Linked DNA regions of Actomonas aquatica. The protein of the gene in region 2 binds, or shares a complex with, the protein of the main gene of each other region. Links are inferred from orthologs where the notes say so. Each region holds a gene or a part of one and is shown on either strand. Other genes may lie near its edges.

What was found.
Region 1: the proteins of carA (region 2) and carB are in contact, whole or in part, in a solved structure (PDB 1KEE), measured with the Escherichia coli proteins. The link is inferred for Actomonas aquatica from one-to-one orthologs.

The regions. Positions count from the first base shown.
Region 1 is NZ_CP139781.1:2,542,150-2,558,381, forward strand. The notes cover bases 4,797-8,549. They hold carB (carbamoyl-phosphate synthase large subunit), read right to left. Parts: upstream 8,234-8,549; coding sequence 4,997-8,233; downstream 4,797-4,996. Other genes in these bases: purU (formyltetrahydrofolate deformylase), read right to left, coding at 4,797-4,970; K1X11_RS10095 (sigma-54-dependent transcriptional regulator), read right to left, coding at 8,333-8,549. Outside these bases: K1X11_RS10055 (PEP-CTERM sorting domain-containing protein), read left to right, coding at 1-152; K1X11_RS10060 (phenylacetate--CoA ligase family protein), read right to left, coding at 136-1,398; K1X11_RS10065 (NUDIX hydrolase), read right to left, coding at 1,437-2,024; K1X11_RS10070 (LysM peptidoglycan-binding domain-containing protein), read right to left, coding at 2,130-2,669; K1X11_RS10080 (tetratricopeptide repeat protein), read right to left, coding at 3,312-4,025; more of purU, read right to left, coding at 4,113-4,796; more of K1X11_RS10095, read right to left, coding at 8,550-9,586; K1X11_RS10100 (type II secretion system F family protein), read right to left, coding at 9,647-10,828; K1X11_RS10110 (16S rRNA (uracil(1498)-N(3))-methyltransferase), read left to right, coding at 11,160-11,894; K1X11_RS10115 (RsmD family RNA methyltransferase), read right to left, coding at 11,878-12,453; K1X11_RS10120 (MBL fold metallo-hydrolase), read left to right, coding at 12,552-13,625; K1X11_RS10125 (hypothetical protein), read left to right, coding at 13,812-15,233; K1X11_RS10130 (MlaE family ABC transporter permease), read left to right, coding at 15,230-15,982; K1X11_RS10135 (ABC transporter ATP-binding protein), read left to right, coding at 15,989-16,232. UniProt on the Escherichia coli protein: Large subunit of the glutamine-dependent carbamoyl phosphate synthetase (CPSase).
Region 2 is NZ_CP139781.1:1,272,586-1,288,027, reverse strand. Bases 12,480-15,442 are described here. They hold carA (glutamine-hydrolyzing carbamoyl-phosphate synthase small subunit), read right to left. Parts: upstream 14,566-15,442; coding sequence 13,393-14,565; downstream 12,480-13,392. Other genes in these bases: K1X11_RS04815 (KamA family radical SAM protein), read left to right, coding at 14,729-15,442; K1X11_RS04825 (hypothetical protein), read left to right, coding at 12,480-13,316. Also shown: K1X11_RS04870 (hypothetical protein), read right to left, coding at 1-475; peptide-methionine (R)-S-oxide reductase MsrB, read right to left, coding at 558-1,088; K1X11_RS04860 (DUF4097 family beta strand repeat-containing protein), read left to right, coding at 1,275-2,201; K1X11_RS04855 (carboxypeptidase M32), read left to right, coding at 2,253-3,746; K1X11_RS04850 (TatD family hydrolase), read left to right, coding at 3,750-4,565; K1X11_RS04845 (GNAT family N-acetyltransferase), read right to left, coding at 4,538-5,098; K1X11_RS04840 (helix-turn-helix domain-containing protein), read right to left, coding at 5,095-5,724; K1X11_RS04835 (HPr family phosphocarrier protein), read right to left, coding at 5,800-6,102; kdsB (3-deoxy-manno-octulosonate cytidylyltransferase), read left to right, coding at 6,177-6,920; more of K1X11_RS04825, read left to right, coding at 7,107-12,479. UniProt on the Escherichia coli protein: Small subunit of the glutamine-dependent carbamoyl phosphate synthetase (CPSase).

The DNA.
Region 1 (16,232 bases), 1.3 Mb from region 2 along the record:
ACGTCGACTTCATGGGCTTCGGGGCGCAGATGGCTAATCCGATCCCGGAACCGTCGACCTACGGCGCGGTGCTCATGCTGACACTTCTAGGCGTCTACGGTCGGCGGCGTTGGCTGCTACCCCGCGCCCGAGCGCTCAAGCGAGCGGCTTGAGCAGGGCAAACTTACCACTCGCCGCTGGCGGGATGTGGCGACGGCGAAACGGCACCACGCGAGCGCCATCACCGAGAACTTGGGCGATCGCGGCCGTCACGCTATCGGGCGCGGTATGATCCGCCACGTAGTGAAAGTCCCAACGGTCCGCCTTGGCCTGCACCAGCGAGTAGTGCCAGCACTTGAAGTCCTCCGGCAGGACCTGATCGATATCCGTCGGCGAAACCAGCGAACCATCGGCCCGGAAATGCAGCCCGCCCTCGCGACCGAGCAGACGGTAACCTTGCGGAAAACGCTGCACGATATCGCCGGTGTGGTAACGCAGCAGCGGCATGGCTTCGCGGCCTCGAGTGGTGACGATGATCTGAAACACTTCGTCGAGCCCCCGGTAGGGCACCAACTCCACGAAGGCGTTGGCGTCGATCACCTGGGAGTTGTCGGCAAAAGCGTCCCCCACGAAAAGATAGCCCGCTTCGGTCGAACCATAGAGGTCGACCTGCGGCGCAGGGAACACTTCGGCAATGCGGCGACTGTGCTGCAGACTCGCTTTACCATAGGTCAGGATGACGGCCTTGACGCTCGGCACAGTGACGCCGCGCTTGGAGACCTCACGCGCCAACAACGAAAGGTAGATCGGCTCCCCCTCGATCACGTCCGGTTTCACGGCTTGGAGCTCCACCACGATGCGATCCCATTCCGCCTCGCGAAACACAAACGGATCGCTGGTGAGGTTCAGGTAGTGCGTGCCGTTTAAATAGCGGTGCGGGAAGGGGTGGTCCTCGTAGGGACACAAGTTGCTCGAACAGCCCACCGGCGCGAGGATGCACTTGCGGTAGGCTTTACCCACAAACTGGCGCAGAATCGGGGAGGCCTCGTAGGCGCGCGCGGTCTGTTCGTCCCACCAACCGTCCTCCATGATCACGGTCATGGGTCCGGACGTCGTGCCCGAGGTGCTCTCGTATTCGAAACGCGACTCCTCGAGACCGCGCTCGATTTCGCTGTAATCGGCGAAGAAGGACTGATGGCCGCGTTCCACGATCTCGCGCTTGGTCAGCCGCGGGATCTCTTCATAGCAACCCCAGCGCAGCGGTTCCTCATGCAGCGGGAAACGTTGGGCGTAGAGCGGACTGCGCTCGTAAATACGGCGGATCTCACTCTCCAGCGGCGCGGGCACGCGCTCGGCATCATCGGAGGTCGGGTTGACCCCAAGTTGGGCGGGATCGTTGGCAAACTGGGGAGCGGACATCTTCAAGGTCGGTCAGCTAATGAGCGTCCTGCCCCAAGTCAAATTCCAGCCCAACCCCGCTTTTTGCCCTGCTCCCGCCACCACGGCTCGAGCAGGAAGAGTCCGTTGAGCATGAGCGCGTGGGTCACTTCCCCTGCCCGCGCCCGCTGCAACACCTCCTGCACCGGCACGAGCGCAATGCTCATTTCCTCATCCGCATCCCACTTGAGGTCCGCCGTGAGTTGCACCTCCGGCACGAGGATGACGTGGGCGCGATTGCTCTGAATGGCCGGATTCGGGTGCACCGAACCCAGGACTGTCGGTGCGGCTCCGGTGTAGCCTGTTTCCTCCGCCAACTCCCGCACGGCAGCCTGTGCCGGATCTTCGCCGCGCTCGATCACCCCGCCGGGAAGTTCCAGGGACAAACCCTCCATGCCGAATCGAAACTGCCGCACCATTACCAGTTCGCCCTGCGGGGTCATCGGGAGAACCACTGCCCAGTCCGGGGCATCGATGACAAAAAATTCCTTCGCATCGGCGCGACCGGGGTGGCGAAAGCGTGAACTGCGCACGTCGAAGACGCGGGTGTGCAGCAGGGTGCGATCGTCAGTGCGTTGCCAAGGGCGGGGATCAGTAGAGGCGGACACGGCGGCGATATGAAGCCATTGTTCCGGCGGAGGGAAAACGAAAACGCCTCCCGGCGATAAACCGGGAGGCGTCGGAAAGTCAGGATGATTTCTGGCTAAGGTCGCTTACTTCTGCGGCACCTTGATCGGCTGGCCGATGGCGAGGCGGTTCCAGTTCACGCCCGGGTTGACCGCTTGCAGGTCCGTCCAGGAGACCCCCAAGGTGCGGGCGATCTTGATGCCGGTATCGCCGGATTTCACCAAATACTCATTCGGACCGGCCACGGCCGGGGCGCTGGAACTGCCGGAGGAGGACGAGGACACAACCGGAGGCGGTGTGATGGCCTTGGTCTCGAGCTCGTCGACCTTGGCAGAGAGCTTACCGAACAGGTCACCCATGGTGTTGAAGCCTTTCTGGGTGTCGCCGATGACCTTGGTGATGTTTTTATTGGCCGTTTCGGCGGACGTCGCCGTATCCCGCATTTTGCCCTCGAGATCATCGATGCGAGCCGCGATCGCGCTTTGCTCAGCAAGGGTCTTGTCGATGTTGGTCACCTTAGCGAGCGCTACACCGGCCAGCACGCCGGCGATCACGCCAACGATGAGGGCCAAAACGGGCAGCCAGCTAAACGATGATTCGTTGTTGTCCTGAGAAATAGTATCCATGGGGAGAAGTCTAACCACAGGATCTACGTTCGCGCGTCCGGCAGAAGCAAGCAGGTAAATGGTCGGCAACGCCGCTCGGAAAGAGAAACGACAACGTTTTCGCGAAATGGTCGGGACGGCGAGACTTGGTCGCCTCGGGCGACTTCGAAACCACGGACCTCAGCCAGACCACCCATCCGCCAAATTGAGAACTCCGAAATGGTCGGGACGGCGAGATTCGAACTCGCGACCTCCTGCTCCCAAAGCAGGCGCTCTACCAGGCTAAGCTACGTCCCGAAACAGAAGACCGCACCGCAGGGCCAACGCCCTCGCCTGTCAATCTCCGCGTTCAATTCGCGCATCCAACCACGCCCTCCCCTGCCCCGATTTCAGAAACTTCTCCCGATCCCGCGCGCATCGATAATCCGGATACTCGGCGCTGGCGGCACGCCCAGACCTCCCGATGCCCATTCGGTAAATGGTAGGGTCGGACCGCCGGGCCGACCGCTGCACCTGCCTCCGATTCACTTACTGAAATCGACGAGCCCTGCGCCAGCGGGTCCGCCCTACCTGGATTCCGCCCGCGCGTGCTTGGCATTGAGGCAAAAAAAGACCGCACGTCGTGACGTGCGGTCAGCTGCAGAAGATCGTTCTGGCTCGAAATCAGAGTGACGGGACCGTGATGGTCGACTCCTCGGTATCGTCCGGAGCGGAACCAACAGCAGCCTGCAACATCGTTACGCGACGCGTCCAGTTGGAGGCCGGATCGATCGCGACAATCTGGGTGACGAGGCTGTTGAGCGCTTCAAAATCACCGCTGTTGGCCGCCCGCGAAGCCAGATGGAAGATGGCTTCGCTGCGGACTGCCGGGCTCACCGCCGGGTTGTTGGCTAGATCGCGCAGGGCGGTGATGGCAGCGGATTCGTCGCCCGACATCAACGTCGACATGGCCACACCGAGACTCACGCGATCGGCAAAAACGGTGCCTTCGAGCTCTTCCGCCGCGGCTTGATACTTGGTCTTGGCCTCACCGAACCGGCCATCCGCGAATGCGGCATCGGCAACCTCCAGCAAGGCCGCACCGGCCAAAGTCGTTCCGGCGTGCGAGTCGGCAAACGCTTCGCGCGCACTGTCGCTGTCGAGTGCCGCATACTCCATGCGAGCGGCCTCCTCCTGGCTCTCTTGCAACATGATCCAACCGTTGCGGCCGACGATGGCGACCAACACCAGCACCGCGATTCCAATGAGAAGGGTGCGGTTCTTTTCCCAGAAAAGTTGCACGTTCTCCTCGAGATCGGGAGCGGCGGCGGGAACATCGGCGGACGCGGAGGCGTCACCACCAGAAGGTTGGGAAGGGGTCGGATTGGACTTGGACATGGGTGCGAAAACGGGCACCGAAACACATGCCTTCCCCCTCGTAAAGGCGGGATTTCTGCCGGACACCCGGCCTCGTCCGTCAATGACTCAATCGAAGACGACCGTCTTGTTGCCGTAAACGAGCACGCGGTGCTCCAAATGCCATCGCACGGCCTGGGCGAGCACCAGTTTCTCCAAGTCACGGCCTTTGCGAATGAGGTCATTCACTTCGTGACGGTGCGTCACACGAGCCACGTCCTGCTGGATGATCGGACCGTCGTCGAGCACGGCGGTGGCATAGTGGGCCGTCGCACCGATCAACTTCACGCCACGGGTGTGTGCCTGATGATAGGGGCGGCCACCGGCGAAGGCGGGCAGAAAGGAGTGATGGATGTTGATGACGGGTTTGCCGAAACCATCGAGGAAACGATCGGACAGCACCTGCATGTAACGCGCCATGATCACCAGATCGACGTCGAGCTCGGCCAACAGCTTCAGTTGCGCCGTCTCCGCCTCCACTTTGGTCGCAGCACTCACCGGGATGTGGTGAAAGGGCAGGCCATAGTTGCGGGCCGCCTCTTCCATCACGCGGTGATTGGAAACGACCGCCACGATGTCGCAGGCGAACTCGCCCGCTTTCCAACGCAGCACGATGTCGTGGAAACAGTGATCCGCCTTGGATACGAAGATCGCCACCTTGGGCCGAGCGCCCGGAGCCGAGACTTCCGGGTTCATGCCCAACTCGGTCGCGAAACGTTTAAACGCCGTTTGTTCGTCGGCCGATTCGCTGGCCGGGATCCACTCGACGCGTTGGAAGAAGATCCCCTGCTCGACGTCACGGTGTTGGTCGGCGTGGAGGATGTTTCCCCCGCGTTCGAAAATCCAATTGGACACCTTGGCCACGAGTCCCGGTTGATCGGGACCGTGGAGCAGACAGATATGCGGCGCTACCTCGGTGGCAGACATGATGGCGAGCAAGGGGCGCGGCCGACTCAGACCGGACGCACGTTTTTCACGTAGTGCTGGATGGGCATCACTTCGATCTGCTTTTCCTTGAGGGCTTCGATGCCCTTCACGGCGGCGAAGGCGCCCATGACCGTAGTCATGAGGCAGACGTTGTGAGCATAGGAAGCGGCGCGGATCTTGTTCTCATCCTTACGCGGAATCATGCCGCCGGGGGTGTTGATCACCAACTTGATCTGGTTGTTCTTGATCATGTCGACCGCGGTCGGGCGGCCTTCGTTGATCTTGGCCAGACGGGTGACCTCGACTCCGTTCTCGGCCAGCACCTTGGCGGTGCCCCCGGTCGAGAAGAGCTTGAAGCCGAGACGCACCAGGCGACGGGCGAGATCCACCGCGCGCGGTTTGTCGGCATCCTTGACCGAGAGGAACACGTTGCCGCCGACCGGCAGGCCGGGCTTGGCCGCAGCCTGGGCCTTGGCAAAGGCAACACCGAGGTCCTCGTCGACGCCCATCACCTCACCGGTGGAGCGCATCTCGGGACTCAGTTGGATGGTGCAACCGGGGAAGCGCACAAACGGGAACACGGACTCCTTCACGCACCAGTGCTTGGGCACGATCTCGTCGGTAAAACCAAGCTCCTTGAGCTTGTGGCCCGCCATGATCTTCGCCGCGAGTTTGGCCAAGGGCACGCCCATCGCCTTGGCGACGAAGGGCACCGTGCGCGAGGCGCGCGGGTTCACTTCGATGAGGAACAGCTCGTTGTCCTTGATGGCGAACTGGACGTTCATCAGGCCCACCACGTTGAGCTCCTTGGCGAGCGCGAGAGTGGCATCACGCACCGTATCGATCATTTCCTTACCGAGCGTGTGCGGGGGCATGACCATGGCGGCGTCGCCGGAGTGCACGCCGGCAAACTCAATGTGCTCAAGCATACCGCCGATGATCGACGTCTCGCCGTCGCTGATGCAGTCGACGTCGAGCTCGATGGCGTCCTCGAGGAACTTGTCGATGAGCACCGGCTTGTCGGGCATGGCGTCAAACGCCTGGCGCACGACGCTCTTAAACTCCTCTTCGCTGTAGACGATGAACATACCGCGTCCGCCGAGCACGAAGGAAGGGCGCAGCAGCACCGGGAAGCCGAGTTCGTGCGCCGCGGTCAGGGCGTCGTTCTCGTTCATCGCCGTGCGATTGGCCGGCTGCTTGAGACCGAGCTTGTGCAGGATGGCCGCGAACTGCTTCCGGTCCTCGGCCGCATCGATCATCTCGGGCGAGGTGCCGATGATGTTCACGCCGCGCGCCTTGAGATCGGTGGCGAGATTGAGCGGAGTCTGACCGCCGAACTGCACGATGGCGCCGTCGCAGCCCTCCTGCTCGTAGATTTCCAGCACGTCCTCGAGGGTGAGCGGCTCGAAATAAAGGCGGTCGGACGTGTCGTAGTCGGTGGAAACGGTCTCCGGATTGGAGTTCACCATCACCGTCTCGTAACCGATCTCGCGCAGGGCAAAACTCGCGTGCACGCAGCAGTAGTCGAACTCGATGCCCTGGCCGATGCGGTTGGGACCGCCGCCCAAGATCATGATCTTCTTCTTGCCGCCCGGCATGATCTCGTTCTCGTCGCCGTAGCTGGAATAGTAATACGGGGTGAACGCTTCAAACTCAGCCGCGCAGGTATCGACCAGACGGTAGGTGGTCTGCACGCCGCGCTCCTTACGGGCGGCACGCACCGCGTCGAGATCGCTGCCGAGCAGGTGGGCGAGCTGGGCATCGCAGAAACCAAATTTCTTGGCGCGGCGCAGCAGGTTGGTGTCGAGGGTTTCGAGCGTCTGGCCCTTCACCGCCTGCTCCATATCGAAGATCTCGCGAAGCTGGTGCAGGAACCACGGATCGATCTTCGTGAGTTCGAAGACCTCATCCAGGGACATGCCGGCGAGGAAGGCGTAGCGGATGTAGAAGATGCGCTCCGGGTTGGGCGTGCCGAGTTTGGCCACGATAAGGCTCTGGTCCGCCGGCGTGTCGTCGCCGAGCTTGCCGCCCGCGCCAAAACCCCGGGCCCCGATCTCGAGCGAACGCAGCGCCTTCTGCATCGACTCCTTGAAGGTGCGACCAATGGCCATGGCCTCACCCACCGATTTCATGGCGGAGGTCAGGGTCGGCTCGCAGCCCGGGAACTTCTCAAAGGTGAAGCGCGGGATCTTCGTCACCACATAATCGATGGTCGGCTCAAACGACGCCGGCGTGAGACGGGTGATGTCGTTTTGCAGCTCATCGAGCGTGTAGCCCACGGCCAGCTTGGCCGCGATCTTGGCGATCGGGAAACCCGTGGCCTTCGAGGCGAGCGCGGACGAACGCGACACCCGCGGGTTCATCTCGATGACGACCTGACGGCCCGTCTTCGGATCGAGCGAAAACTGGATGTTGGAACCGCCAGTCTCGACGCCGATCTCGCGGATGACCGCGAAGGAGGCGTCACGCATGGCTTGGAATTCCTTGTCCGAGAGGGTCATCGCCGGCGCCACCGTGATGGAGTCGCCGGTGTGCACGCCCATGGGATCGAAGTTCTCGATCGAGCAGATCACGACGCACTGGTCCTTGTGATCGCGCATGACCTCCATCTCGTATTCCTTCCAACCGAGCAGACATTCCTCGATGAGGACTTCGTGCACGGGAGAGAGATCGAGACCGTTGGCCACAATTTCCTCAAACTCCTCAAAATTGTAGGCAATGCCGCCGCCGGAGCCGCCGAGCGTGAAGGACGGTCGGATGATGAGCGGCATATTGCCGAGCTCCTCCGCCGCTTCGCGGGCCTCGGCCAAGGATTTCACCGTGCGGGAGTGTGCGATATCGAGGCCGATCTTGAGCATGGCCTGCTTGAAGAGCTCGCGGTCCTCACCCTTGTCGATTGCCTCGGGTTTGGCGCCGATCATCTCGACGCCGTATTTCTCCAAGATGCCTTGCTCGTGCAGCTCCATGGAGAGATTGAGCGCAGTCTGACCACCGAGCGTAGGCAGCAGCGCGTCCGGCTTCTCTTTGGCGATGATCTTTTCCACGAACTCCACCGTGAGTGGCTCGATGTAGGTCACATCGGCGAACTCCGGGTCGGTCATGATGGTCGCCGGATTGGAATTCACCAAGACAACCCGGTAACCCTCTTCTTTGAGGGCTTTGCACGCTTGGGTGCCGGAGTAGTCGAATTCGCAGGCTTGGCCGATCACGATAGGACCGGCGCCGATGATGAGGATGGTTTTGAGGTCGTCGCGCTTTGGCATGGCGTAGGCGCCGTGACGGTTAGTCTGGGGCCGGAGCGGCGCAAGCGCGAACTCCGGGACTCATCACCGTGCCCCCGGGGATCCCCCTTGCCAAAAAATTCAACCCAACTCCGAGATGTCGATACCGAGCACCCGGCTCGCCTCACCGCGGTCTCCCCGGCAGGCGTGCAACACCATTTCGATGTATTGTTTGCGCTGCTCCGCCAAATGGTCGGCCAGCGAGGGCCACTGACTCAGCTCCTTGAGCCGCATGGGCAGCTGCTCCGCCGAAATCAGTCGCGCTTCGGTTGATGCGGCAATCTTGGTGACCACCTGATTGAGCTCCATCATGTTGCCCGGCCAACGGTAACCTTCCAGCACCGCGAGCGCTTCCGGCGAAAACTCGATGAGTTTGGCGTCAAAATGGGGATTGGACGATTTGGCCAGGATGTGCCGGATGAACTCCGGCAAATCGCTCAGATGCTCCCGCAAGGGCGGTAGGCTGACCGGCAGCGAGGCCACGCGATAGAACAACTCGTCGTGGAACCGACCTTCATCCGTCATCAGTTCCAAATCCGCCGTGGTGGTGCAGATCAGCCGGAAACGGTGCGCAGTGTTGCGCAACACACTCACCAGCTCCTGCTGCATCTCGAACGGCAGGGATTCGAGACGCTCCAACAACAAAGTGCCTCCGCAGGCCTGCTGCACCCATTCACCGCCCGCGCCGTTTTCGCCCATCAAGCCGCGTTCGAAATTGGCTTCGGAACTCAGGGCGCAATCGATGCGCACGAGCTGTGCCCCGTCCTCGGCGCTGCTGGCGTGCAACAACTCCGCAATCGCGTCCTTGCCCGTGCCCATTTCGCCCTGCAGCAGGACTGGCGTGCGGGCATTGGCGAGTCGCTGCACCTGCTGGCGCAATCGCTGCATCTCCCGACTCGAGCCGACCAAGCGCGACTCCAAATCCGCCACATCCACCTCAGGCGCGGCCGAGCTGGCTCGCTTGAGCTGGAACTCGCGAAACTCGATGCCCCGACGCAGGGTGCTGATCAACTCGTCCACCCGGAAGGGCTTCTGCAGATAATCGAATGCTCCAAACTTGAGCGCTTGAATGGCGCTCTCAGTGGACGCGTAGGCCGTCATGATGATGACCACCGCACTGGGATCGTAGGTCTTGAGCTGCTTGAGCAACGTGATCCCGTCCATCGGCTTCATGTCGATATCGGCCAGGACCAAATCGAAACGCTCTTCCTTATATCGCGCCAAACCCTTTTCCCCATCCGTGGCGAACGCCGTCGAATACCCAGTCGGCTGTATCACCGCATCCAGCATTTCGTGGATGGAGAGCAGATCGTCGACAATGAGAACGGAAGGCATGGGACAGAAAAGCGGTCGTGTTGGGGACCGCGGGAGGGTCAGCGAGGCGCAAGCCGCGACCTATTGCAAGCCGCCGGCCACCGCACCCAGCTGGAAAATCGGCAAGAACATTGCCATAACGATACCACCGACAACAACACCCAGGAAAACGATGAGCATCGGTTCGATCAGAGACGTGAGGGACGCGACGGTCGCTTCTGCCTCAGTATCATAGAAATCGGCGATCTTGTTCATCATCCCGTCCACGTTGCCGGTAGTCTCACCCGCCTTGATCATGTGTTTCATCATGGGCGGGAAAAACGGATTGGCGGCCATCACCTCGGAAACCTGCCCACCTTGGCTCACATGCCGGGCGATTTCCACACAGGCCCCCTCGATCTGCACCTTGTTGGAAGCCGAAGAAACGATCTCCAAAGTGCGCAAAATCGGCACCCCGGAACGCACCAGCGTCGCGTAGGTGCGGCAGAAGCGTGATAGGGCGATCTTGTGGATCAGGTTGCCGAAAATGGGGGCTTTAACCAAAGCCTTGTCCTTGATTTCGCGCCCCTTCGGCGTGGCGACGACCCGCCGGAAGATCCAGACAAAGACGCCCAACCCGGCGATAATATAGAGGATGTTGGCCTTCAGGAAATCGGAGAGATCGATCAGGAACTGCGTCGGGGCCGGCAACTTGGCGCCGAAGTCGGCGAACATGTCGGCAAACACCGGGATCACGAAAATCAGCAACACGTTGACCAAAGCGATGGCCAAACCAATGACCGCGATCGGATAGGTCATCGCCGATTTCACCTTCTTGGTCAGCTTCACGCTCGATTCGAAATACGAAGCGACCTTGCCCAAAATCTCGGAGAGCGCACCCGACGCTTCACCGGCCTCCACCATCGAGACAAACAGGGTGTTGAAGGCGCGCGGGAAACGCTTCACCGCGGTCGAAAAGGAATTACCCGCCGAAATCTCGGCCCTCACATCTCGGATCACGATGCGAAACACCTGATCTTCCGTCTGATCCTGCAGGGCCTCCAAGCACTGCACCAGCGGCAGGCCCGCCGTCAGCAGAGACGACAACTGCTGAGTGAAAACCGCCAACTCCTCCAACGGGAGTTTGTAAGTCTTGGCCTTCTTCTCATTCGCCTTCTGTTTGGCGAGTTCTTGCGACGCCCAAAAGCCCTGTTTCTTGGACTTCGACGCTGGAACTTTTTTGGAGCCCGTCGAGCCGGACGCGCCGCTGGAGATGAAAGCCATATGCGGAGCGAAAGGATTCACCCCGTGACCGGCAACTCCATTCCCCTGTCAACGAAGTGCTAAAAATACGGCTATTCCCACTGCCAAAATCACTTAGCCATGCGTATGACCGCGAGCTTGACCCTTCGCGCGGGGACGTGATGCTTCCGCCCTCTTCGCGGCTGTAGTTTAGTGGTAAAACCTCTGTCTTCCACACAGATGTCGTCGGTTCGATTCCGTCCAGCCGCACCACCGATCCGAATCGGATCGGTGTCCGCCGAAGCCCAGCGGACGGAAGCGGGCTGAGCCCGCCGACCAGAGCCCACAAACCTCCCTCGGCGTCTCCCCCGCCATGAACATCGTCCTCTTCGATCCGAGCGAAACCGCCCCACCGCTGCCCCGCAGCGACGAACGCGCCCGGCACATCCTCAAGGTGCTGCGCCGCTCCGAGGGCGACAATTTTGATGTCGGACTCATCAATGGCCCGCGCGGCAAAGCGACGCTGCGCAGCATCACCGAAGACGCCCTGCACCTCGACTTCACCTGGGACGCCCCTCACCCGCCGCCGCCGGCCACCACCCTGGTCGTCGGCCTGCCACGCCCCCAGACCGCCCGCGACATTCTGCGCGACGCCACCACGCTGGGCGTTACCCAGATTCACTTCGTCCGCACTGCTCGCAGCGACATCAACTACGCCGACAGCTCGCTATGGCAGGATGAGGCCTGGCGCCGACACCTCGTGTTGGGTGCCGCGCAGGCCTTCGACACGCACCTGCCTCGCGTGACCTGCGCACATGACCTTTCGTCCGCGCTGGGTTCGATCCACGACGCCACCACCACACTCGCGCTCGACAACTACGGTGCGGAGGTCGCGATGGCCGAATTTCCGCTGCCCACGTCCTTCGCCCACGTCGTGCTCTGCCTCGGCCCCGAGCGTGGCTGGGACGACGCCGACCGCGAGGTGTTGGCCCGCTTTGGCGCCGTTCGTGCCCACCTCGGCACCCGCGTGCTCCGCTTGGAGACGGCAGTGGTTGCGGGTCTGACGCTGCTGCACGCCGCCCGCCACCGGGTTAATCCGCTCGTTTAAAAATCGCGACGGTAGGCTGCTGCCGCTTCCCCCGCCCCACCCGCCGCACGCAGGTCCAGCCCGCCGGCTCGATCTCCGTGCCCCCCGGCAACTCAAAGAGCACCCAGGGTGCCTCCGCGCCCGACCAACGCTCTTCGATCTGCGCGAAAACTTTGGGCCACACGGCCTCGATGATCGGGTATGGCGGATCCACAAACACCAAGTCCGGCGGCGCCCACCCTTCCGGCCACGGGACCGTCGTGGCATCCGCCGCCATCACCTGCAAATCCGCCTGCGGCGACCGGCCCACGCTGCGGCACACCGCCGCCACGTTCAGCTTGAGCAGGTCGACCGTGCGCCGGTGTTGCTCGACCCAGGCGCCACCGGCGGCCCCCCGACTCAGCGCTTCCAAGCCGTAAGCGCCACTGCCGGCGAAGAGATCCAGAAAGCGCGCGCCAACCACCAACTCCCCCACGCTCGAAAACAACGCCTGCCGCATGCCATCAGTCGCCGGCCGCACCGCGTCCCCTTTGGGAACCTGCAAGCTGATACCTTTGGCCACACCGCCGCTTATACGCATGCGCGCAGGTCAATTCGTCGCCTCTCACTTGGCAAACGCGAAGCAGCTCCCAAGGTGCCCGACCGCGCTCCCTCTCCGTTTTCAATCAACCCGCCGACATGCCAACTCGACGCTTCACCCGCCGCCGTTTCCTGCGCAACGTCGCGATTGTCGGCGGAACCGCGCTCACCGGTTTTGTTGGCTATCGGCAACTTATGGCTTCCCCCGCCCGCTTCCCCGTTTCCGACCACTGCGACGGTCGACGCTTTTTCAACCCCCGGTTTCACGAGAACCGCAACTGGTTCGACGTGCTCCGGTGGAAGTTCACCAGCAAGGGCACCAAGTGGCCGGAGGAAATCGACGCTCCGCCCCAGCAACCACCGCCCGCGCCGACCGATGGCACCCTCACCGCCACTTGGATCAACCACGCGACCGTGCTGCTGCAGACCCGTCACGGCAACATCCTCACCGACCCCGTTTACAGCGAACGCTGCAGCCCCGTCTCCTTCGCCGGCCCCAAGCGCGTGCACCCGCCCGGCGTGAAATGGGAGGATCTGCCCCCCATCGATCTGATCCTGCTTAGTCACGATCACTACGATCACTGCGACGCCGCCACCCTCGCCCGCTTCGCCGCTCAACCCAAACCGCCGCTGGTCATCACCCCGCTGGGCAACGGTGCCCTGCTGCGCGACTTCGGCTTCGCGGCCGACCGCATCGTCGAACTCGACTGGTGGGAGGCACACGAGATCTCGCACGGTTTCCATGTGCGCGCCACGCCGGCCCGTCATTGGAGCAACCGCGTGACTGGCGGACGCAACCACCGCCTCTGGTCGGGCTTCTTCATCCAAGCCGGCGGTCGCACCGTCTACTACACCGGCGATACCGCTTGGGATGAGCACATGTTCGGCGACGTGCGCGAACGCTGCGGTCCGCCCGATCTGGCCCTCATTCCGATCGGCGCCTACGAACCGCGCTGGTTCATGGCGGCGCAACACTGCAACCCCGAGGAAGCCTTGCGCATCCATCGCACCGTCGGTGCCGGCAAAAGCCTCGGCGTGCACTGGGGCACCTTTCAACTGACCGACGAAGGCATCGATGCCCCGGTTAAGGCGCTCGCCGCTGCCCGGCGCGAAATCGGCGTGCCCGAGGACCTCTTCCGCACCCTCGAACCGGGCGGCTCCCTGCGGGTCTGAACCCACCAGCGAGCAGACGACCGCCGGGACTTGCGCACCTTTGCGTAGGGACCGTTTCTCACTCCTCGGATAAAATTCGTCCCAATGCATCGCGGACTGGTTGCGTTCGGGAAATTTGCGATGTAGTTAGGAGCCTAATTATATCTACCGGGAAGGTTTTCCAAAGCCGACGCCTCCCTACTCTCCATGCTTCAACACCTCATTCGTGCCCTGCTCGTTCTCACTGCGCTCGCCAGCGTCGGTGCTGCCGCCGCGCGCGCGGATGAAACGACGGCGGAGACCTTCGATCGCGGTCCGTTTTGGTTCCGATCCGTCACCGCGGAAGGCGATCACGTGACAGGCTTGCGTCCGTTCTGGGACGCCGTCCGGGACGACGAGGGGCAACTGATTTCCGCCAGCGTGCTGTATCCGCTGTGGCACCGCGAAGTGGCTCCGGCCGCCGAAGTCTCCCGCTGGTCCTTCTTCAACCTGATCAACTACGAGCGCAACGACGCCACCGGCACGACCCGCTTTGATGCCTGGCCATTTTATTTCTCCCGCCAGACCGACACCGACAGCTCCGACGACTACCGCGCGGTCTTCCCGATCTACGGTGACGTGCCGCAGCGCTTCGGGCAGGACCGCCTGAACTGGGTGTTTTTCCCGCTCTACGGTCGCTTCGAGAAAAACGGTGCCGTCACCACCACGACCCCATGGCCCTTCATCAAAACCATCACCGGCGAAGGCCATCGCGGCTTTGAAGTTTGGCCGCTCGGCGGCCACCGCGAATCAACCATGCACGAGTCAGCCGAGAGTTTCGCCCTCTGGCCGCTCTACTACCGCAAGCGCACGGGCCCCGCCGACAACCCGACCAGCCTGCAAACCGGCTTCCTCCCGCTCTACGCGCTCGACCGCTCCCCCGGCTACCGCAGCGAGACCTACTTGTGGCCGTTCTTCGGCTACGTCGATCGCACCGAACCCTACCAGTATCACGCCCGTCACTACTTCTGGCCGCTCTGGGTCCAAGGCCGCGGCGACGACCGCTACGTGAATCGCTGGGCGCCGTTTTACTCCCACTCGATTCGGCGCGGCTACGACAAGACCTGGGTGATGTGGCCGCTTTGGCGTCAAGCCACCTGGCACGATGCCAACCTCCAACACGAGCGCCGCCAGTTCCTCTACTTCCTCTATCACTCGACCGTGCAGACCAGCCTGCACAACCCCGATGCCGCCCCCGCGCGCAAGACCCACCTGTGGCCCTTCTTCAGCTCTTGGGACAATGGCGCTGGCCGCAAACAGGTGCAGGCCTTCAGCCCTGTCGAAGTGTTTTTCCCGCACAACGAACGCGTCCGCCGCCTCTGGACTCCTCTCTTTAATGTCTATCGCTACAACCGCGATGACTCGGAGGACGTCGTTGAACACAGCGTGCTCTGGAACCTGATCAAATGGTCCCGCCGTCCCGGCGAACGTGCCCATCGCGTCAGCCTACTGGGACCGCTCCTGCGCCTGCGCACCGCCCCCGGCGAGAAAAGCTTCACTCTCTTCGGAGATCAGCTCGGCCTCGAATACGACGACGGCCTGCGTGCTCGCACTCCTTTCACGTCCTCTTCGTCCACCGCTTCGCCATGACGCGCTTCCATAATTTCTTCGACGCATTCGGCAGCGGCGTGCTCATGACCTGGCGCGCCTTCGTCTCGCTGCCGTCCGCGCCGCGCATCCTCAAGCGCACCGCCGAACAGGGTTACCTCGCCGGCTACACGTCCCTGCCGATCGTGAGCGTGCTGTGTTTCTTCATCGGCGCGGTGCTCGCGCTCCAGGCCGGCATCAGCTTCCGCGACTTCGGCGCCAAGGAACTCATCGGTGCCCTCGTCGGCGCCTCCATGGCCCGTGAACTGGGTCCGGTCATGGTCGCCATTCTGCTTGCCGGTCGCGTGGGCAGCGCCACCACCGCCGAATTGGCGTCCATGCGCGTCAACTCCGAGATCGACGCCCTGGTCACCATGAACATCCCGCCCGAGCGCCTGCTGGTGCTGCCCCGCTTGCTGGCGGTGCTGCTCATCATGCCAGTGCTCACCATTCTCGCCAATCTCATCGGCTGGTTCGGCGGCGCGGTCGTCTGCGAATACGTGAGCTTCATCGGTATCTCCGGCGACCAGTTCTTCCGCGCTCTGCAGGAATTTCTCACCGTCGACGACATTCTCGATGGCATCATCAAAGCCGAGATCTTCGGTTTCGTGATCACCATCATCGCCTGCAACACCGGCCTGCGCACCCGCGGTGGTCCGCGCGAAATCGGCCTCGCCGTCACCAAGTCCGTGGTGCTCTCCCTCGTGGCGATCCTCACCCTCGACTACTTCATCACCAAGGTCCTCGCCTGATCCGCCATGCCTCTGACCCGATCCCCTTTCCCCGAGCGCGACGACCGCAAACCCGTCACTGTCCACATCGACAGTGTCGCCAAGCGCTACGGCAATCAGCAGGTCCTCGAAGACATTTCCTTCACCGTCGAACCCGGTGAGATCTTCGTCATCATGGGCCCCAGCGGTTCCGGCAAGAGCGTGCTCCTGCGCCATATCGCCGGTCTCGAGATACCAACGGCCGGCAAGATCGACATCAACGGACACAACC
Region 2 (15,442 bases):
TGGTGCGTTTGGCGGCGGCGAGGTTGGCCAGGGCCGAACTGGGATCGTGTCGGGAGGCGTCGGCGGCGAGGATCACTTCGGCCTGTTGACCGGTGTAGGCCTCGGCGTCGCGACGGGCGTCTTCGTGGATGCGTGCGATGTAGGCGTCGCGGGTGAGCAGCGGGATCGGTCGGTCGCCGGCGAAGACCCGCACATTGCCGGGGGTGAGGGAGAGGCGTTCTTCGCCAAGGTTGGTCACGCGAAGGACGAGTGAAGGGAGCGCGGCGGTCTCGTTGCTGAAGTCAACGCGCTCGAGGGCGAGGCTGACGCGATGTCGTTGGGTCATGGCGAGGGACGCATCGCTCTGCACGGGTGTGGTGGGCGAAGGCAGCAGGGCGAGGCGTTGGGTGGTTTCGCAGCCGGTGAGGCCGAGCAGGCACAGGGCGCCCGCGAGCGCCGGTAGCCACCGGCGAGGGGAGGGTAACGGATGGGGCATGCCCGCAACCTTGGACGCGAGGCCAGCTTGGCGCAAAGATCCGGCGCGCGCGCCTCGGCGAACCGTTAGTCAGAGAGAGGGCTCAGTTCTCAGCCGGCACGAAGGTGAGCGCGTCGCCGTTGATGCAATAGCGCAGGCCGGTGGGGCGGGGACCGTCGGCGAAGACGTGGCCGAGATGGCCGTCGCAACGGGCGCAGCGGTTTTCGGTGCGCACCATGCCGAGGCTGAAGTCGCGTTTGTCGGCCACAAAACCATCGGCGATGGGGGCCCAGAAGCTGGGCCAGCCGGTGCCGGATTTAAACTTGGTGTCCTGGCTGAAGAGGGGCAGGCCGCAGGCGGCGCAGGCAAAATAGCCGGGGCGGCTTTCCTTCAAGTGAGGGCTGGTGAAGGGGCGTTCGGTGCCGTCCTGGCGGAGGATGTAGTATTGCTCAGCGGTGAGCGTCTCACGCCATTCGGCGTCGGAGCGGGTGATCGGGGTGAGGTCGGCGGCGGCCACGGCGGCGGCGGCATCGGCGGGCAGCGGCGGAGCCGCGCGGACATCCAGCGAGTCGGTTTCACACCCCGCCAGCAGGATGAGGATTGAGCCAAGAAAGAGGGCAAAAAGGGAGCGCATGTCGGGAAGAGACCTATTTGGCCTGCTCTATTCCTCAAACGAGTGACGAAGAATTGACAGGTAGGGTAAAAACCCTAGTCTGGATGGGCAGGTCCGGGTTTCACTCCACCGCGGGCCTGTTTCCCGTTAAAGTCCGCCGTCACGCCAGAAATGAAAGCACTTCACCTCTTTTTTTCGGTTATTGCGATGTCCCTGATGCTCAGTCCGGTGGTCACGGCTGCTGAGCGTTTTGAGGCCTTTTCCTGGGAGGTGGGGGATATGCCGATGGTGAAGCTGCACACCTTTCGGGGCACGATTCAGGTGGAGCGGTCCGCGCCGGGACGGGTGAGTTTGATCGTGCACGCCAACGAAGGAAACAACGAGACGCCGGACGATTGGCTGAAGGCGATCGATGTGAACGGTGCGGCGTTTGGCGCGGGCGTGTCGGTGTCGATCAAACGTTCGGACTGGGGCGTGGATATTGGGGTTGGCGATGCTCCGATTCGGGAGCTGGCCATCACCTTGCGGGTGCCGCCGCAGTGTAGTTTGGATTTGGAGACTGATCTTGGCGGCATCGATGTGGGCAATGACATCACGGGTCACATGCGCGCCCGGGTGCGGGACGGAGACATTTTTTTTGGGCGGGTGGATGGCTCGGTTTCGGCCAAATCGGTGCGAGGCAGCGTCACGGTGTCGCGCACGGCGGGCGACTTGAACGTGAACTGTGGCTTCGGCGAAATCACCGTCGGCACGGTGTTGGGCAACGCCAGCCTCGCGACCAAGAGCGGTAGTATCGAATTTATGAAGGTGCAGGGCAGCGTCTTGGCGGAAGCCGAGAATGGCAATGTGACTGCTCAGTTCAGCTCGGATTTGCAGCAGCCGGCCTCGTTGGTGGCCGACGGCGGCAGTGTGATGATGTCGATCGATGAAGGCACGGCGTTTGCGTTGAAGGCGCGGGCGAGTTGGGGGCGGGTGCGATCGCGTTACGCCTTTGACGAAGTTTTGCGGGGCGGCGATGGCAAGCGGCGCTTGGAAGGCGTTTCCAACGGTGGCGGGGTGAATCTCGACGTGCGTTCCAGTGGGGGCGACGTGGTGATCAAGACGATGCCCAAGTTGGAGAACGATTGGTTCTGAGTGGGGTTGCCTCAGGGCGGATCGCGCCTTGATGGTGTCTGCACTTTGACCATGCCTGCAGCCTACGATTCGCTTCTCACCCATTTGCACAAAGTGCATCACCTAAACTCCGTGCTCGGCCTGTTGGGCTGGGACGAGCAGGTGAACCTACCGCCCGACAGCAGTGACCTGCGCGGTGAGCAGATGGCGGTGATGGCGGAGTTGGCTCACGCGGCGTCGAGCGCGCCGGCGATCGGCGAGGCGTTGGCGGAGCTGGAAAGCGATCTCGATAGCTTGAACGATGCGCAACGGGTGGTCGTGCGGGCGGCGCGGCGGGACTACGATCGGGTGACCAAGTTGCCCAGCGAGTTTGTCACCGAGAAAGCCAAACACTGCAGTGCGAGTTACCACGCCTGGCACAAGGCCAAGGAGGCGGACGACTTTGCCAGCTACGCGCCGTATTTGGAAAAACACCTGGAGCTGGCCAAGCGTGAGGCGGCCTATCTCGGCTGGGGCGATCGGCCGTATGACTACGCGATCGATCAGCACGATCCGGGGCTCGACGCCGCGACCATAACCAAGCTGTTCGCTGAACTGAGCGAAGGATTGGTGCCGCTGGTGCAGCGCATCGCGGCCTCGCCGGTGCAGGCGAAGCCCGAGCGGTTGCGTGGTTTTCCGGTCGAAGCGCAGGCAGCGTTTCTGCGCGAGGTGACGGAGCGGATCGGTTTTAACTATCGCCGCGGTCGCATCGATGTGTCGCCGCACCCATTTTGTGAAGGCAGCGGGGCCGACATCCGCATGACGACCCGGTATGAGGCCGACCTGCCGCTGAGTTCACTCTTTGGTTCGATCCATGAGACCGGCCACGGTCTCTACGAACAGGGCCTGCCGCTCGAGCATCATGCGACGGCGCTGGGTCAGCACGCGGGCATGGCGATGCATGAATCGCAGAGTCGGATGTGGGAGAATCAGGTGGGACGGGGACGGCCGTTCTGGATGTTTTTTGAGCAGCAATTCCGCGCGCGTTTCGGGGCGCAGTTGGAAGGCATATCGTCCGACGAACTGCTGCTGGCGATCAATGCCGTGGCGCCGACGCTGGTGCGGGTCGAAGCCGACGAAGTGTATTACAACCTGCACATCATCCTGCGCTTCGAGTTGGAGCAGCGGCTCTTCTCCGGCGAGCTGGCGGTGGCCGATCTGCCGGCGGCGTGGAACGAACGCTGTGAAGCGCTGCTCGGACAGCGTCCGACCAACGATGCCGAGGGCGTGCTGCAGGACGTGCACTGGAGTGGCGGCGCCTTTGGCTACTTCCCGAGTTATTGCCTGGGCAACATGATCGCGGCGCAGCTGTGGGATGCGGTGCGGGGGGCGATGCCGGATCTGGAAGCGGACTTTGCGCGCGGCGAGTTTGGGCGGCTGCTCGGCTGGTTGCGCGAGAATGTGCATGCTCACGGCAAACGTTATTCGGCGCTCGAGCTGGTGGAGAAGGTGACGGGCAAACCGCTCTCGCCGCAACCGCTGCTGGCGTATTTGGAAGATCGATACGCGAGCCTTTACCAAGTCTGAACAATGGGCCTGATCGATTCACACACGCACCTCGACTCGTTTGTGCGGCGCGGGGAGTTGGCGCCGATTCTGGACCGTGCGCGCACGGCCGACGTCGACGCCATGATCACGGTCGGCACGGCCAGCGACGACTGGTTGGGTTACCGGGAACTGGCAATGGCGCAGGCCGGCACGGTATTTTACACCGCAGGGCTGCATCCGTGCTCGGTCGACGAGACATGGGAGCAGGAGCTGGCGCAGTTGCCGGTCTTCTGGCGCGACGGCGGACTGGTGCCCGTGGCGCTGGGCGAGTGTGGGCTCGATCGGTTTCATTTGCCCAAGAAGGACGAAGCGAAGGCCGAGCAGTTGATGGCCTGGCAAAAGGCGGCCTTTGCGGCGCAACTGGCGCTGGCCAAGGAGTTGGACGCGCCGGTGGTGGTGCACTCGCGGGGCGCGTTTGCCGAGTGTGTCGAGTTGATCGACGCGAGCGGGGTGAATTGGAAGCGGGTGGTGTTTCACTGCTTCGCCGAAGGTCCGGCCGAGATGACCGTGCTGCGCGAGCGGGGCGGATTTGGCTCCTTCACCGGCATTCTGACTTACAAGAACGCCGAGTCGGTGCGGGAGGCGGCGAAGGTGCAGGGGCTGGAGCACCTCATGCTCGAAACCGATGCGCCGTATCTCACGCCGGTGCCGCACCGCGGCAAACCCAACGAAGTGAGTTACGTGCGCCACACGGCGGATTTTGCGGCCGAGATGTTTGGCGTCGATTACGAGACGCTGGCGACGATCACGACGCGGAACGCACGGGCGTTTTACGGTCTGCCGGCGACGGCGGTCTGAGCTTCGTCGCGTAAATCGCGATAGAAGTAGGTGGTCGGACAAGGTTCACCGTCGGGCATGAGCGCGTAGCGGGGAATCTCGCCGACGCGCACCCAACCGAGGCGCGTGTAGAGGCGATCGGCGGTGCTGCCGGTGACGGTGTCGAGCACGAGCAAGTTTTTGCCGCGGGCGATGGCTTCGGCTTCGGCGGCGCGCATGAGAGCTTCGCCGAGACCGCGGCGACGAGCGCGGCGGTGGACCAACATCTTGGCGAGGTCGGCGCGGTGCGGTTGGTTGGGGGGCAGATCGAGGTGGAGCTGCACGGTGCCGCAGATGCCCAGCTCGTCTTCGGCGACCAGCAGGGCTTTTTGCCCCGCGCGGACATCCATCGCAATGCGCTCCCAGAATTTGTGTGCGTCGTCGAGGGAGTAGGGCGCCATAAAGCTCACGGAAGCGCCGCCGTTTACGCAGTCGTGCAACACCGACGCGAGTTGCTCGAGCTCGTGGGGCAGCGGGTCGCTCAGAAGACGGATGGAAGGCGGCGATGCACTCATGGCAAGCGGGGGCGGGAAGCGGCCGATGGCACGATCACGACAGCGTAGCGCGCTTCGGATCGAGTTGGGTTGTGAAAGGCGGTGGGGCGGTCGAGGAGGAAGGCGAGGGTATCGCCGACGCTAAGTTCGTAGGTGTCGTCGCCGTGGCGGATGTGCATGGCGCCCTCGAGCATCCAAACCTGTTGATGCACGGGGGCGTCGTAGTGTGTGGTGTCGAAGGCGATGTGGGCGCCGGCGGGAAAGGAGACGTCGACGATGCGGGCGAAGTCGGTGGCTCCGGCCGGGCTCACTTCGGTGCGTTGATAACCGGAGGCGGGATCGCGCCACACGACGTGCTCGGCGGCGCGGCGTAGGGGCGACGGCGGCGTGGCATCGGTGGTGGGGACGGGGGAGAAGAGTTCGGCCAAGGGCACGGAGAGGCCGGTAGCGATCTTCTCCAGGACGGTGGCGGTGGGGCTGCTTTCACCGCGTTCGATCAGCGACAACATCGAGCGGCTGACGCCGGTGCGTTCGGCGAGCGCGGCGAGCGAGACGCCCCGGGCGTCGCGCAGGGCGCGGAGCCGGGCGGCGATGTGTTCGTTGACGCTGGAGCGCGGGTTATCTGCCAAGGTGGATGGGGTATCCAATATAATGGATTATTGGTCAAGACTCGGCTGGTTCAAATTTCTAAACTAGAGGAGCACGATGTGCCGATGAGTGGATCAGGCCTCGTCGAACTTGCGGGCGAAGAGCGCCTCGAGTTCGTCGAGCATGGCGGCACCGTCGTCGCCGGTGACGCTGAAGCGCACTTTGGAGCCCTTGCCGGCGGCCAACATCATCAGACCCATGATGCTTTTTCCGTTCACCTGTTCGTCGTCCTTTTCGACCAATACGTCGGCTTTGAACTTGTTGGTGACGCGAACGATCATGGCCGCAGGACGGGCATGGATACCCATCTTGTTCTGCACGACCAGCTCGCGGGCGGTTTGTGCAGTGGGGGAGGCGGGATCGGACGTTTCAGACATGAGCGGGAAAGGCTCCGGAGCGGCAGGGCGGCTTGCAACTCAAAAACCTGTTACTCAAGGTCTCAGCCTTTTGCATGCCAAAGTTCGCGATCATCGTCCCCTGTCGTCTCGAATCCTCGCGCTTCCCGCGCAAGCTCCTGCATGAGGTGCGCGGCGTGCCGCTGGTGCTGTGGGTGGCGCGCCGGATCGCGGCCGAGGCACCGGAGTTTCCGCTGTGGTTTGCGGTGGATGATGCCTTGCTCGAAGCGCCGCTGCGCGAGGCGGGTTTTCAGACCATCATGACCCGCGCCGACCACCAGAGCGGCACGGATCGGCTGGCCGAAGCGAACCGCACGGTCGGGGCGGAGTTCGTGATCAACGTGCAGGCCGATGAGCCACTGGTGACGGGCGAGCAGATCCGCGCGCTGGCCGAGCTGGTGCAGGGGCCGGTGGCGATGGCGACGCTGGCGACGCCGTTCAAGCGGGTGGTGGATTTCTACAACGCGAATCAGGTGAAGGTCGTCATGCGGCGGGACGGGCGTGCGCTGTATTTTTCGCGCTCACGCATGCCGTTTCCGCGCGATCTGGGCCTCACGATTGAGGACGACTGGGTGGCGGCGAATCCCTGCCGCAAGCACCTCGGTCTCTATGCTTACACGGCGATGTTGTTGGAGCAGTTTGCTGGTTTGCCGCAAGGACAGCTCGAGCAGATCGAGAAGCTGGAGCAATTGCGGGTGTTGGAGAATGGCTACGACATTGCGGTCGGTTTGACCGATGATCCGGGGCTGGGCGTCGATACGCCGGCGGATGCCGAGCGTTTTGAGGCGGCGCTGGGTTGAGCGGCGGATCGCGACCGGGCTGGCGGAGCGCGCACCGGTTCGGGCCATGATCGGTCATGTCGCGGGGGATTTTCTATAACCTCTGCTGCTGATGGCCTCGTCGGGGGGACTTAGGGTCGCAAATGAGAGTGACCTGCAATAGGGGCATTAATGTCTGCCGTTCTGGCGGGTGCCCCAACTGGTCCCATGGTGCTTTCGTCCCTCTTCCCCCAACGCGTCCGTTGCCTCGCCGCGTGGATCCTTTCCGGGATCGCGGTCGTCGCGCAGGAGCTCTCGATCGATTTTGAATCCGTATCCACTGCTGAGCTGCAGGTGAGGGTGACAGGTCCGGATGGTGAACCGGTGGTGATCGAAGTTTCGGACGACCTGATCCATTGGGCGGAGTTGGAACGCGGCACGTTAGCGGGCGGAGCGCATGCGGCGACCGATGACGGGCTGGGGGTGAGCGGTGCGCGGCAGCGGTTTTACCGGGCGCGGATCTTGGGCGAGGACGAGCTGTTTGAGCTGTTGCAGGAAGACCAGCGGGTGCTGGCGGGCGACACCTTGATTCTGCGTCTGCAGGGGGGCGCGGGGGGCAACTGGGCTTGGAGCGTGGACGGCGTGGAAGGCGGCAATGGGACCGTCGGCACGATTCGGGTCAGCCTGACGGATTCGGCGGTGGCGTATTACACCGCGCCGACCGGCACGACCGGGCTCAACGTGACCCTGCGGGCGACCGATTTGGATGACGCTTCGCGTGTGGCCGACACGGGGGTGACGGTGGAGGCGTTGCCCGGTGAGTTGGTCATTGTGCCGGGTGATTCCATCATCGGGGTGGGGGAGACGGTGCAGTTTCAGGCGGGTATCCATATTGTGGATTTCGGCTTCCTGCCGTTGCGCAACGCCGTCTGGAAACTGAACAACTACGTGGGCGGCTTGCCGGGCCTGGGCGCGCTGTCGCTGGACGGCACCTACACGGCTCCGCCGGTTTTGCCGGATGCGTTGCCGGTGGATATCGTGGTGGGTTATTCGCTGGGGGCGGAACAGGCGCCGCTGCAGACGGCCGCGATCACGCTGGTCGATGTGGAGATCTCGCCGGGGGAAGTGGTGCGCTTCGACGAAACGGAATGGGACACCGAACCGCAGACTCAGTTTGTGGCGACGCGGCATTTCTCGGATGGCACCACCGGCACCCCGGGGGCAGCGGCGTTTTCGTGGACGAGTAATCCGGAGGAACGGGTCACGGTCGATGACACCGGCTTGATGACGGTGTGGGAGGAACCGGGTCTCGCGGTCGTAACGGCGCAGGACCTGACCTACCAAGTGGTCGGACGAGCGACGGTGAAAGCGCGCGAGCCGGTGTATTTTTGGGCGGTGGAGGCACAGGTGCTGGGGGACGTGTCCTATGCGGGCGGATACAACCAGATCGAGGTGACGCAACCCGATGTGACCTTTGCGCTCGACCCGCGGCTGCGTATCACCCGGGTTCCATTCTACAGCATTTATGGTCCCGAGCCGGAGCACATCAGCGGGCGGGACATCGCCGCCATTACGTATTCAGCAACTGGAGACGTGGTGGATTATAACCAGTTCGATCGCATCGTGCAGAACACCGGCATCGCGGCGCGCATCGAGGAAAAGTCCGGCGTGCTGGAGATCGGCGACACGGCGGGGCAGGGCGTCGTCACGGTGTCGTATGACGACGGTGAGTATCAGAATTCCACCACCGTGAATGTGCGCTACACGCAGCTCGACATGAACGTGTCGGTGATGGGGTCGCAGACGGAAGCGACGGACGAGGTCTACATCACCGAATGGATCGATTTCGACGTGCAGCTGAGCAACCCCTTCGAAGGCGACTACGAAAACGGCGCGAGTGTTTTTGTCGGCAAAATGGAAGTGAAAGTGGAAGTCGTGGAGGGCGACGAGTTCTGGGTGGTCTACGATCGGTATCTGCGGGATGGGGAGCTGCCGCCGACGAATGGCACGGCGGTAACCGATGTGATGGTGGAAAAGACCGCGGAATTTCGGGGTTTTGTGGCTGAGTCAAATTTGCCGGATACGGGTGGCTTCGGCGTAACCGTGCATCCGAATCACGGACGGGCACGTTTCAGCGTGTCGCCGACCCGCGCGGGCGAAATGACCTTTCGCGTGAGTGTCGTGAATGATCCCAACATCCCGGCCCAGACCTTCACGCTGAACGTCATTCAGCCGGAGCTGCAGATGGTCGAGTTGGTGGGGCGGCCGGTGCCGCCGGACAACCAATTGCCGGTGCGTCATTTCCTGCCACTGCAGTTGGTGGAGGGACAGCCCAATCTACGCAGCATGCAGTTCAACGGCACGAGCTGGGCGGACCTCTACCCCGAGGAGTGGGTGATCGAACGTCCGGCCGTGCAGCCGGAGGAAGGCGTGACGGACGCCGGATCGTCGGCGGCGGGCGGCGGGACCTTGCATGTGCCGGTCTCGGAGGTGCCCAACTTCTACGACTTTAAGGAGTTTTTCGACGCGCCTGGCACCTACACGGTGCGACGCGCGCTGGCGGGCCGGCCGGAGATTTCGACCGCGCCGTTCACCTTCTCGGTGCCGTCGTTGGATGAGCTCACCTGGCCGACGAAGGGGGACAATCCCTGGCACGACAGTGGCGAGCAGGTGCCGGACAACATGATGTTGGGCGGCATCGAAGTGCTGTGGCCGAAGCGCGGGGTGTGGATTCCCGGCAAGTCGATTCGCGTCGTGATGCAGCACTACAACGCGGCCGGCGAGGCGATGGCCGTCGGGCAGACGTTTCAGGAGAGCTACGTCGGCGGTTATGCGGAGCGGGTGGAAGCTCCCTCGACCACGTTGCTGTATGCGCGACCGCGGCGGCTGATCGGCCCGGGCGTGACGTTTGACTACGACCAGTTCGATACGGGGCAGGGTTACGAGGACAACCTCTACGTCGATGCAACCGGTCAGCAGGCTTTCACGATCAATGTGCTGGAAAACTCCAATTACACTGCGGAACAACAACGCTACGATTTGTTGATCGGCTTCGACCTGACTCCGGTGCAGCGCGACTACTACACGCCCTTTGAGGGTGATCGCTTTTTCAGTTACACCTACACGTTCAACGGCTCGGGCTACCCGCTGACCGAACAACCCGCGATCGCGCCGCCAACGATTGCAGCGGCTAACTACGCCGATCCCGCCTGGAGTGCGCTGCACAACTTCGTGATCCGTATCGGTGGTCACGGCGTGGTGTTCACGCCGGACCGCTTGCCGATCCCGTCCGAGCGGGTGCGGCAAGCCGTGGCCGATGGCGACCTGCCGGCAGAAGCGGCGCAAGTGCGCGTGACACTCGAAGGCACGGAAGGTTTTGCTGAGGCCTTGGCCGCGGGTTTTGACGGGACCCTCGATCTGGGCGACGGTTTATCGTTGGCGAGTCACGAAATCGACGGCGACGCCCTGCGTCTCGTGATCGATGTCGACGCGACCTATTGGGGGAGTGCGACGACCAATGACTACGACGTGCGCGAGGTGGAGTTGGTGTTGGGTGACGGCTCCACGTGGCCCGGTGAATTCCAACTTTTCGGCGCGGCGCTCACGCCGAAGAATCCGAATGGCGAAGTCGATGTCGCGCTGAACGCCAGCTACGGTTTGGCGGCACCGCGTGGGAGCGTGGAGTTTGGGTTTGAGCGACGCGGGCTCACGTTGCCTCCGCTCACCGCGACCCTGCGCCCGTCGATCCATGCCGTGTGGGATGCGAATCAGGACGGCGTCGCGGACCCGGAGGAAGATACCAATAACGACGGCCGTTTTGACGAAGCCGATGTCGCGGCGGGGGCGGCGGGCTTCCGCGGTCAATTTGCCACCAGTCCCTTGCTGGGTTTCTCTCGTCAGACCGACCCGCTCACTGGCGAGGCGGTGGTGCGGGACTTGGCGCGGGAGTTCACGATCGGCACGTGGACGGGCCTGCGTATCTACGGGAACACTACAGATCGACGCACGGTCAGCCGCAGTCGCCAATTGGGGGAGCTGGGCCTGCCGGACGGCTTGCCGGACTTCTTGAGTTCCGGGCAGGGCGCCGAGGCGGTGGAAATCACCGCGAGCGGCAACTACGTCGATTACCAGCGTTTCACGGCCTATAACTTTACGACCGAGTTTGTGCCGGCGGAGGAGGAACCGGTGATCGGCTTCGACGACGTGAAGGCCGACCTGCACGAAACCTACCGGCGCTACTCGCAGTTTGATCTGCCGCTCAACCTGGCGGATGTGGCGGGCAATCCCAAGGTCACGCGGTCGGTCTCCGTGTGGGTCGATCACGAGGCGACGGACTTTGATCACTTCCGGGCGGAGACACCGGAAGGGGAGGAGCCCACGACATCGTTTGAGAATATCCTCTACGGGCAATGGCCGTCGCAGTATTACGGTGGGGTCCTGGACCAATACTTCCAGATGGAGGTGTATCAGGGCACCGTCTTCGACTTGGGCAAAGACGGGCGAGTGCGTGAATACACGCCACTCGATCCGCCCGGCACGCCGACGGGCACCACGCGCCACCATTTTGGCGTCGCTCTCGATGGTGTGCTCTACGACGCGCACCACGGCAGCGTGCCGAAACCGCGTCTGCGCGATGCGTTTTATGCGGCCATTCCGGTGGTGGGCGCGGAGGCGAGTGCGATCTACGGGGCCGCGGCACTGGCGAGTAATCGGTTCGACTACGTGCCCAACTCGTCGGACTTGCTTGGGCTCGACATCGTGACGGATCTTACGGCGGAGACGGGCTCGCTCAATGATCTGGAACTGTTGCCTCGGCTGGGTGCGGTTTCGGGTGGGTTTGTGGATGTGCGCACCGACGATGCGCCGACCTTTGCCATCGAAGCGACGCTGCCCGGGGCGCAGTTACCGGGCCTGCATGCTGGTTATCTGATCAAGGGGCAGGCCGACCAGATCCGGGATCCGTTTAGCGAGGCGATCGAGGATGACCTGGAGCAAGTCTCGCTGACGCGCCTCGGCGCGGTGGGCGCGGCGGCCGGGACGAAGCCGCAGTTTGAAGAGGTCTTTCTCGGGTCGACTCAACCGCGGCCGGTCATGATTTACGGCAGCGACGTCGACAAGAAAGCGCCGGTCGAGACGGGGGTGCGGATCTCGGCGAGTTTCGCGATCGGGGTGGATCCCTTGGATTACGCGCCGGCCAATCCGGACACGTGGAAGATCAAAGCCGGTCTGAACCTGACGGAGCGCCAAGCGTTGGGCGATCCGGCGGTGGATCTGTTGGTGACCACGCAGAGCGAGGGCGACGAGGAGGCGACCAAAATCGTGGCCGATGCGGTGGTCGACCTCACGGTCGATATCATCGCGAATGCGGTGCTGAGCACCGTCACCTCGGGGGGCTATTTGGCGGCGTGTCAGCCGGGCGTGGATGTGACCACGGCGGCGATCAATTTGGGAGTCGGGCTGGGCGAAAACGCCGTGCTTGATGTGGCTCCGGGCAAGAAGGGCCCGATCGCGATGGTGCTGAACGGCACCCTGAACGGGACCGAGACGTCGGTGCCCGGGTTCAGTCTCACCTCGGCCAAGGGCGCGTTGGAGGGGCTGCGGGCGACGCCGGATACCGAGACGGGGTTAAAGCGATTCACGTCGCAAAGTTACCGAGTGTCGCAGCCCCTGAGCTTCAACCACTGCGACCTGCTGCAGCAGCCGTTCAATCTGCTGAAGGACCGGATCAAGTCGACTTACACGGCGCGCACCTTCGGTGGCTTGGGCGCTTCGGAGGCGGTCGGGGTGAAGGTGCTGGCGATCTGTATCCCGGTGGACGCGCAGTTGGATAATGGGGTGTTCAGCGCCTACACCAGCTTCTCGCGCCGGGCGTTTATTCAGCCGAAGGAGCAGGCCACCAAACCCCTGAGCGAGCTGCCGTGGCAGAGCATTTGGGAAAGCTATCCGTATCCGGACGAGGTGTCGGATGAGGAGCTCCTCACCACGTTGATGGCGTTGGCCGACGACCCGGCGGTGGGCGAGGATGCGCTGGCGATTCTGCGCGCAGCCGGGGCGTATTCCCTGCAACGGGAAACGGATCGCACGCTCATCGAGGACATCGGCACCACCAATCCAGCCTACGTGACGGCGAAACTGCAGGAGACCCGCTACCAGTCCTACAAGCTGCGCACGTTCCCGATGCACGAGATTTCGCTGTATGTGGGACCTGGATACACCGTGGACGCCAACGGCGAGAGCGCGTTTGGTGACTTCGTGCTGACGCCGGGCGAGACGCAGATCCCGGTCTCCTACGGCGCCGTGGCGACGGCCACGCGCACCAACGAAAATGCGAATGCGCGGGCGCTGTTCCGGCATCACGGTATCGATCTGCAGATGCTGGGCATTGTGATTCAGGATCCGGCGGACCTGCCGACACCCGCGCCCGAGCCGGAGGAGTGACCCGGGCAAAAGCAAAGGCCGGCGAATGGCCGGCCTTTGCAGAAGGTGGGGATGTGAAACGGAGTGAGGTGCGGCCTCAGATCTTTCCGTCTTTGCGCTTCTGGATGAGGTTGTAGAAGTCGACGAAGAGCGGATCGGCGTCGTTGGGGCCGGGGGCGGCTTCCGGGTGGTATTGCACCGAGAAGATCGGCAGCTCCTTGTGGCGCAGGCCTTCGACCGTGTTGTCGTTCAAGTTGATCTCGGTGACCATGGCGCCGCCGGCTTCGAGGCTATCGGGATCGGTGGCGAAGCCGTGGTTCTGCGCGGTGATGGAGACGCGGCCGGTCTCGAGGTTCTTGACCGGCTGGTTGCCGCCGCGGTGACCAAACTTGAGTTTGAAGGTTTTGCCGCCCATGGCGTGGGTGAGCATCTGGTGGCCGAGGCAGATGCCGAAGGTCGGCAGCTCGGGCAGCAGGGCGTTGACGGTGCGGTGCACGTAGTCGAGGGCGGCCGGGTCGCCGGGGCCGTTGGAGAGGAAGAGGCCGTCGGGGGCGTGTTCGCGGATCATCTCGGGCGTCGCGGTGGAGGGGAAGACCTGCACGTCGAAGCCGTGGCGGATGAGTTTGCGGAAGATGGTGTGCTTGGCGCCGAAGTCGAAGGCAGCGACGCGGAAGCGCTTCTCGCGGGTTTGGTGGGCGCCGAAGGACGTGCCGTCGGGCAAGTAGGGGGCGTTGTAGCGCTCGGGCTCATCGGCACCCCAAATGTAGGGTTCCTTGCAGCTCACGTCCTTTACGTAGTCGCTGCCGGCCATGTCTTGCCAGCCGCGGGCCTGGGCCACGGCTTCCTCGTCGGTGATCGGCAGGGTGCTGATGCAGCACTTCATGGCGCCGTCGACGCGGAGCTTTTTGGTAATGGCGCGGGTATCGACCTCGCTGATGCCGGGTATGCCGTATTTCGCGAGGTAGGCGTCGAGCGTGATGGTCGAACGCCAATTGGAGGCGATAGGGGAGAGTTCCCGCACCACAAAACCGGAGCACATCGGGTGTCCGGCCTCGGCGTCCTCGGGGCTGATGCCGTAGTTGCCGATCTGGACAGCGGTCATGGTCACGATTTGGCCGAAGTAGGACGGATCGGTGACGATCTCCTGATAACCCGTCATGGAGGTGTTAAAAACACATTCTCCGGCGACGGTGGCATCGGCGCCAAAAGCGAGGCCATGGTAGACCGAACCATCTTCGAGGGCGAGGACCGCGGGTTTGGATGAGGACATTAAAGGCGGACGAAAACTCGTGGTCCGGCACCTGCCAAGGGATTTCTCAGGGGGCGCCCAAGTTCTGCGCGAATGCGGGAATAAACCGGTGGTGAGATTCTCGGAGGTCGGAAGCTGGCACCTCGTTTGACAGCGCGCTTTGGGGCCGCTTACTGCGGGCATAATGGCATATACCGACGATCGCTCCAGCTGGTTTGAAGGCCAAGGACTCTGGCAACACGTCCCAGCCGAACAGTGGCAGGACTGGACTTGGCAGCTTAAGAATCGCCTCACCTCGGGCGAGGATCTCGAGCGTTACATGACCCTCACGCCGGAGGAAAAGCGCGGGGTGGCCTTTGCCGGGCGGAAGCTGGCGATGTCGATTACGCCCTATTTCTTCAATCTGATCGATCGTAACGATCCCAACTGCCCGATCCGTAAGCAGCTGATCCCGCGTGAAGGGGAAATGTTTATCTCCAACGAGGAGCAACTGGACTCGCTCGGTGAAGACGAACACTCGCCGGTGCCGGGCATTGTGCATCGTTATCCGGATCGCGTGCTGTTTTTGGTGACCGATCGTTGTGCCGCCTATTGCCGCTATTGCACGCGCAGTCGGTTGGTCTCCAACGCTCAGGACTACAATTTCCACCCGGAATACGAGCAGGGTCTGCGCTACATCGAATCCCACCCGGAGGTGCGCGACGTGCTGCTGTCAGGGGGAGACCCGCTGTTGCTCTCCGATCGCAAGCTGGAGCACCTCTTGGCGCGGTTGCGCGAGATCCCGCATGTCGAGTTCATCCGCATCGGATCGCGCATCCCGGTGTTCCTGCCGCAGCGCATCACGCCGAAGCTGTGCGAGATCTTCAAAAAATACGGACCGATCTGGATGAGCATCCAC